Lacrimispora indolis DSM 755: one gene and its partner. The protein of the gene in region 1 interacts with the protein of each later gene in a pairwise test. Links are inferred from orthologs where the notes say so. Each region holds a gene or a part of one and is shown on either strand. Other genes may lie near its edges.

Region 1 (3,178 bases):
CATAGACCGCACTCTTTTAAATTGGCAAGCCTTAGTAAATCCACCGTTGCCTCTGTGTGACCGTTTCGTTCAAGAACACCGTTTCGTTTTGCAGTCAACGGGAACATATGGCCGGGACGCCGGAAATCTTCCGGCTTTACATCATCCCTGGCGCAGGCACGGGCAGTCCTGCTCCGTTCTTCTGCTGAAATTCCCGTTGTGGTATCAATATGGTCGATAGAAACCGTAAAGGCAGTTTCATGGTTGTCTGTATTGGAATTTACCATTTGGGGAAGATTGAGCTTTTGGCAAAGCTCAATGCTCATGGGCATACAAATCAGCCCTTTCCCGTGTATTGCCATAAAATTCACATTCTCTGTGGTAGCAAACTCAGCCCCACAGATCAAATCTCCTTCATTTTCCCTGTCCTCGTCATCTGTGACTAAAATGATTTTGCCCTGACGTAAGTCGTCAAGTGCTTCTTCAATCGTGTTGAATTGAAACATAATTCCTCCTAATATCCGGCTTCCGTAAGAAAGCCTTTTGACAGTTTCGTTGGTTGCGCCGGTTTACCCAGAAACTTTTCAATATATTTTCCAACACAGTCATTTTCTAAATTGACTGTATCTCCAACCCGCTTTCCAGCTAGTGTGGTATGATTTGCGGTATGTGGGATAACAGATATGCTGAAATCAACGTCAGAGACTTTAGCAACTGTCAGACTAATGCCGTCAACCGCAATGGAACCTTTTTCTACGATGTAACGTAAAATCTCCGGTGTTGCCCGGATGTTATACCAAACTGCATTGTCATCCCTTTTTATCCAGCGAATAACGCCTGTTCCGTCAATATGTCCGGTGACAATATGGCCTCCAAAACGCCCATCAGCCGGCATGGCCCGTTCCAGATTGACCATGGCGCCGGAATGAAGGCTGTTAAGGGAAGAACGCTGGATTGTTTCATGCATGACATCTGCTGTAAATCCGGTGCTTGTATAAGACGTAACCGTTAAGCAAATTCCGTTTACAGCAATGCTGTCACCCAGTTTCATGTCCTTTAACACAGAGGCCGCCCCAATGGTTAAGACCGCAGAATTCGCCCCTTTTTTTATATTGCGGACTGTTCCGGTTTCTTCAATGATCCCTGTAAACACTCTATCACCTCACTTTCCAAAAGAATGTCCCCGCCTAATTTAGTGACTGATGGAGGCAGCAGCTGATAAGCTTCATCTGGTGCTTCAATGCCTGTGCCGCCGATGGGAGATTTGGCATTGATACCTCCAAATAATTTGGGCGCAAGATAAACCTGCATTTTGTTAACAATACCACTGTTCAGTGCAGACCAATTTAACGTTTGACCTCCTTCTAATAAAATGCTGTCCATTCCCTTTTTTCCTAAAGCAATCATCAGCTCCTTTAAATCCACATGACCATCCTTTGACGGCAGGAGAAGAACTTCACATCCTGCCTCTTTGTATGTCTGTATCCTGATGCTGTCTGTGCAGCAGGTTGCAATGACTGTTTTATGCTGTTTTGCGGTTTTCACTACCTTTGCCTGTAACGGCGTTTTTAGTTCTGTGTCACAAATAATGCGGACAGGACTTTTTAAGTCAGGCAACCGGCATGTCAGCAAGGGGTCATCAATGATAATCGTGCCTACCCCTGCCATGATCCCAGAATACCGATGTCTGTCTTTGTGGACACGCTCACGGGCGGTTTCCCCTGTGATCCATTTGGATTTTCCAGAGCGGGTGGCGATTTTTCCATCCATTGTCATGGCGTATTTCATTACAACATAAGGAGTTTTGTTCTGAATGAAATGGAAGAATACTTCATTGAGTTTATTGCACTCCTCGGTCAGCACTCCTTCCACAACCTCAATTCCATGCTGATGCAACATTTCAATTCCTTTTCCGGCCACCAAAGGGTTGGGGTCAGATGAGCCGATTACTACGCGCCGGATTCCGCTTGAAATAATTGCTTCCGTGCATGGCGGTGTTTTTCCAAAATGACAGCACGGTTCCAATGTTACATACAGCGTTGCGCCATTGGGTAAATCTGTGCAGTTTTGAAGGGCATCCCGTTCTGCATGAAGCTTACCGTACTGATGATGATAACCCGTACCAATGATGATATGGTCTTTTACGATAACCGCTCCGACCATTGGATTGGGATTTACCCATCCACAACCCTTTTCTGCAAGCTCCAATGCTTTTTGCATATAATCTTTATCTTTCAATCACGCACCTCCTGAAAAAGTAAAATGCCTTGAACCATAGATCGTTCAAGGCATTTACCAGCGTCAAAATATTTAAATATATCTGAAGGTATGTATCTGAAAATAAAAAGCTCTGAAACGATAAAATCATTTCAGAGCGAATATACGATACACACATTTGTGCGCTTTTATCTTCTTTCATCCAGACTGTACTGTCGGCTTCGGAATCACACCGAATCATGCCTTACGGCTCGTGGGCTTTACCACCGGTAGGGATTTGCACCCTGCCCTGAAGATACTATTTAATTTTCATTTTGCCATTATACAGCAAAGTTAGGGTGTTGTCAATAGAAAAGAAAACAGTACACCCTATAATTCTATTGCATATGAAAATGGATAATGTTATAATTGAACTACAAACGAAAATTCAACCGAATCAGGCGGCCAAGCGGAGGGGCTGACCCTTGGTCATTGGGAATATCCGCTTGGCTGGAACAGAACGGAGGAGATCTTATGACAGATCGGCAGACGAAGATTTTGCAGATTGTGAATGAACAAAAAAGAGTGGAAGTGACCAGTTTGTCGGAGCTGCTGGATGTGTCCCAGGTAACCATCCGTAAGGATCTGGATGTGCTGGAGGAGAGAGGGCTTCTGACCAGGGAACACGGGTATGCGGCAGTCCGGAATACGGATGACATCACCAACCGTCTGTCAGTGCGGTATGATACCAAGCTTAAGATCGCCAAGGCTGCGGCAAAGATCGTAGCCAACGGTGAAACCGTTATGATAGAATCCGGTTCCAGCTGTGCCTTGCTGGCAGAGCAGCTGGCAAATGAGAAAAAGGATGTTACCATCATTACAAACTCCGCATTTATTGCCAACCATATCCGGGAGTCTGCCATAGGAAAGATCATTCTGTTGGGCGGAGACTATCAGACGGAATCTCAGGTCATGGTAGGCCCTATGGTGAGAAAATGCGCCA
Region 2 (3,169 bases), 1.8 Mb from region 1 along the record:
CGACAAAATCGTATCCTCTCCCCTGGTTGGAACCTTTTATAATGCCCCTTCTCCGGACAGTGAACCGTTTGCAAAGGTGGGAGATCAGGTGAAAAAGGGGCAGGTTCTGGGAATCATCGAAGCCATGAAGCTTATGAATGAGATTGAATGTGAATACGATGGTGTTGTGGATGCAGTTATGGTAGGCAATGAAGATGTGGTGGAGTACGGTCAGCCTCTGTTCCGTATCCGGTAAGACGTTGTGATAGCTATGAGAGGCCCAGAGGCTGGGCCTCTCTTTTAAAAATAGGAGGGCGCATGATGTTAGATATTAAGGAGATTCAGGAAATCATTCCTCACAGACACCCATTTTTGCTGGTGGACTGCATTGAAGAGTTTGAACCAGGAGTAAAAGCGGTGGGATATAAATGTGTGACTTATGATGAGCCTTTTTTTCAGGGACATTTTCCGGCAGAGCCGGTAATGCCGGGGGTTTTAATCATAGAGGCCCTTGCCCAGGTCGGTGCGGTTGCCATCTTAAGCCTGGAAGATAACAAGGGAAAGATTGCTTATTTCGGCGGCATTGACAAGGCAAAATTCAAGCATAAGGTCATTCCGGGAGAAAGGCTTAAGCTGGAATGTGAAATCATTAAGCGTAAAGGCCCGGTTGGGGTGGGGAAGGCCACAGCAACCGTGGACGGCAAGCTGGCCGCCAGCGCGGAACTGACATTTATGATTGGATAGGTGAGCTTATGTTTGATAAGATTTTAATTGCCAACCGCGGAGAAATTGCGGTGCGTATCATAAGAGCCTGCAGGGAAATGGGGATCAAAACGGTTGCCGTTTATTCGGAAGCTGACCGGGAGAGCCTTCATACCTTATTGGCTGACGAGGCTATCTGCATTGGTCCGGCACCTTCGACCCAGAGCTACTTAAACATGGAGAGGATCATTACGGCTACCGTGGCCATGAAGGCGGATGCAATTCATCCGGGATTTGGTTTTCTTTCAGAAAATGCAAGGTTTGCGGAACTTTGTGAAAAATGTAACATTGCCTTTATCGGTCCCTCTGCGGGAATCATCGGGAAGATGGGAAATAAGTCCGAAGCCAGAAAGACCATGATGGAAGCAGGAGTTCCTGTGATTCCAGGGGGAAAGGAAGCTGTCCGTCAGGTGGGAGAGGCAAAGTCCATGGCGGAAAGGATCGGTTTTCCTGTGATGATCAAGGCTTCTTCCGGAGGCGGCGGAAAGGGTATGAGAATATCCAGAAGCTTAGAAGATTTTGAGGCTAATTTTAAGAATGCCCAGATGGAATCTGTAAAGGGATTTTCCGATGATACTATGTATATTGAAAAATACATTGAAAAGCCAAGGCACATTGAATTTCAGATCATGGCGGATAAGTTTGGGAATGTGGTGCATTTGGGAGAGCGTGACTGTTCCATTCAAAGACGCCACCAGAAGGTTCTGGAGGAATCCCCCTCAGCAGCTATTTCTCAGGAGCTGAGAGACCGAATGGGAGAGATCGCTGTCCGTGCGGCAAAAGCAGTTGGATATGAGAATGCGGGAACCATTGAATTCCTTCTGGATAAACATAAGAATTTTTATTTTATGGAAATGAACACCCGTATCCAGGTAGAGCATCCGGTGACGGAAATGGTGACCGGATTGGATCTGATCAAGGAACAGATCCGGATCGCAGCAGGAGAGCCTTTGAGCATAAGTCAGGAGGACGTGATGATCAAAGGCCACGCCATTGAATGCAGGATCAATGCGGAAAATCCGGCGAAAAACTTCATGCCCTGTCCCGGACTTATAAAAAACGTTCATGTGCCGGGAGGCAATGGAGTCCGCATTGACACCCACATTTACAATGATTATAAGGTTCCGGCCAATTATGATTCCATGTTAATGAAGATGATCGTCCACGGAAAAGACCGGGAAGAGGCCATCTTAAAGATGAGAAGCGCTCTTGGGGAGCTGATCATTGAGGGAATTGAGACAAATGTGGATTTTCAGTTTGATATCCTGAGTCATGAAGCTTACCGGGACGGAGACGTGGATACGGATTTTATCCCGAAATATTTCCCGGATTATGTCCGGTAGGCAGGTAAAGGAGCAATCTTATGTTAAAAAGCATGTTTAAGAAAACCTATACATTAATAGACAGCAAATACAAGGCTCCTGAAAAGTCAGAGGAACCCAATATTCCTGCGGGTTTATGGAGGAAATGTAATAAATGCAGCCAGCCCGTTTACGGGGAAGATGTGAAAAACAACCATTTTATCTGCCCCAAATGCAAGGGTTATTTCCGCATTCATGCTTACCGCAGAATTGAAATGGTTGCAGATGAGGGAACCTTTGAAGAATGGGATAAGGAGATGGAATTTAAAAATCCTCTTGATTTCCCGGGCTATGATAAAAAGGTTGCGGCAGCCAGGGAAAAGACAGGGCTTAATGAAGCCATTGTCACGGGCAGCTGCGCAATAAACGGCCAGAAGGCAGTGATCGGTGTCTGTGATGCCCGCTTCATCATGAGCAGCATGGGCCAGGTCATGGGAGAGAAGATCGCAAGAGCTGTGGAACGGGCTACAAAAGAGAAGCTTCCGGTGATTCTTTTTGCATGCTCCGGCGGAGCCAGGATGCAGGAGGGAATCGTGTCCCTGATGCAGATGGCAAAGACCTCAGCAGCCTTAAAGCGCCATCACGAGGCAGGCCAGCTTTATATCAGCGTTCTTACGGACCCAACCACAGGAGGAGTGACAGCCAGCTTTGCCATGCTAGGTGATATTATTCTGGCAGAGCCTTTTGCCCTCATCGGATTTGCAGGTCCCCGGGTGATCGAACAGACCATTGGGCAGAAGCTTCCGGAAGGGTTCCAGAGGTCGGAGTTTTTGCTTGAACATGGCTTCATAGATAAGATTGTGCCAAGGGAAGAGATGAAGGAAACCCTGGCAGATATCTTAAAGCTCCACAATCCCCGGACCAGTCAGGCATTTTCTGTGGATAACCGGACAAAAGGGGAAGCTATCGGTGGAAAAAGGAAATCCTTCCGGTTGAGAAAGAATAAAAGAAGCGCCTGGGATACGGTGCTGTTATCCAGAAGCTCGGACCGGCCGGTGGCGTCGGATTACATCCATGAACTGTTTGATGATTTTCTAGAGTTTGCAGGAGACCGCTATTATAAAGAT

The links.
Region 2: the proteins of ribD (region 1) and K401_RS0108725 interact in binary tests that used the Escherichia coli proteins (3 or more experiments, as listed by UniProt). The link is inferred for Lacrimispora indolis DSM 755 from one-to-one orthologs.

What each region holds. Positions count from the first base shown.
Region 1 is NZ_AZUI01000001.1:3,659,339-3,662,516, forward strand. What follows is about bases 153-3,000. They hold ribD (bifunctional diaminohydroxyphosphoribosylaminopyrimidine deaminase/5-amino-6-(5-phosphoribosylamino)uracil reductase RibD), read right to left. Parts: upstream 2,218-3,000; coding sequence 1,087-2,217; downstream 153-1,086. Other genes in these bases: K401_RS0117530 (bifunctional 3,4-dihydroxy-2-butanone-4-phosphate synthase/GTP cyclohydrolase II), read right to left, coding at 153-485; ribE (riboflavin synthase), read right to left, coding at 494-1,132; K401_RS0117545 (DeoR/GlpR family DNA-binding transcription regulator), read left to right, coding at 2,710-3,000. Also shown: more of K401_RS0117530, read right to left, coding at 1-152; more of K401_RS0117545, read left to right, coding at 3,001-3,178. UniProt on the Escherichia coli protein: Converts 2,5-diamino-6-(ribosylamino)-4(3h)-pyrimidinone 5'-phosphate into 5-amino-6-(ribosylamino)-2,4(1h,3h)-pyrimidinedione 5'-phosphate.
Region 2 is NZ_AZUI01000001.1:1,824,125-1,827,293, reverse strand. Bases 69-2,907 are described here. They hold K401_RS0108725 (acetyl-CoA carboxylase biotin carboxylase subunit), read left to right. Parts: upstream 69-731; coding sequence 732-2,084; downstream 2,085-2,907. Other genes in these bases: K401_RS0108720 (acetyl-CoA carboxylase carboxyl transferase subunit), read left to right, coding at 2,105-2,907; fabZ (3-hydroxyacyl-ACP dehydratase FabZ), read left to right, coding at 298-723; accB (acetyl-CoA carboxylase biotin carboxyl carrier protein), read left to right, coding at 69-235. Also shown: more of accB, read left to right, coding at 1-68; more of K401_RS0108720, read left to right, coding at 2,908-3,169. UniProt on the Escherichia coli protein: This protein is a component of the acetyl coenzyme A carboxylase complex; first, biotin carboxylase catalyzes the carboxylation of the carrier protein and then the transcarboxylase transfers the carboxyl group to form malonyl-CoA.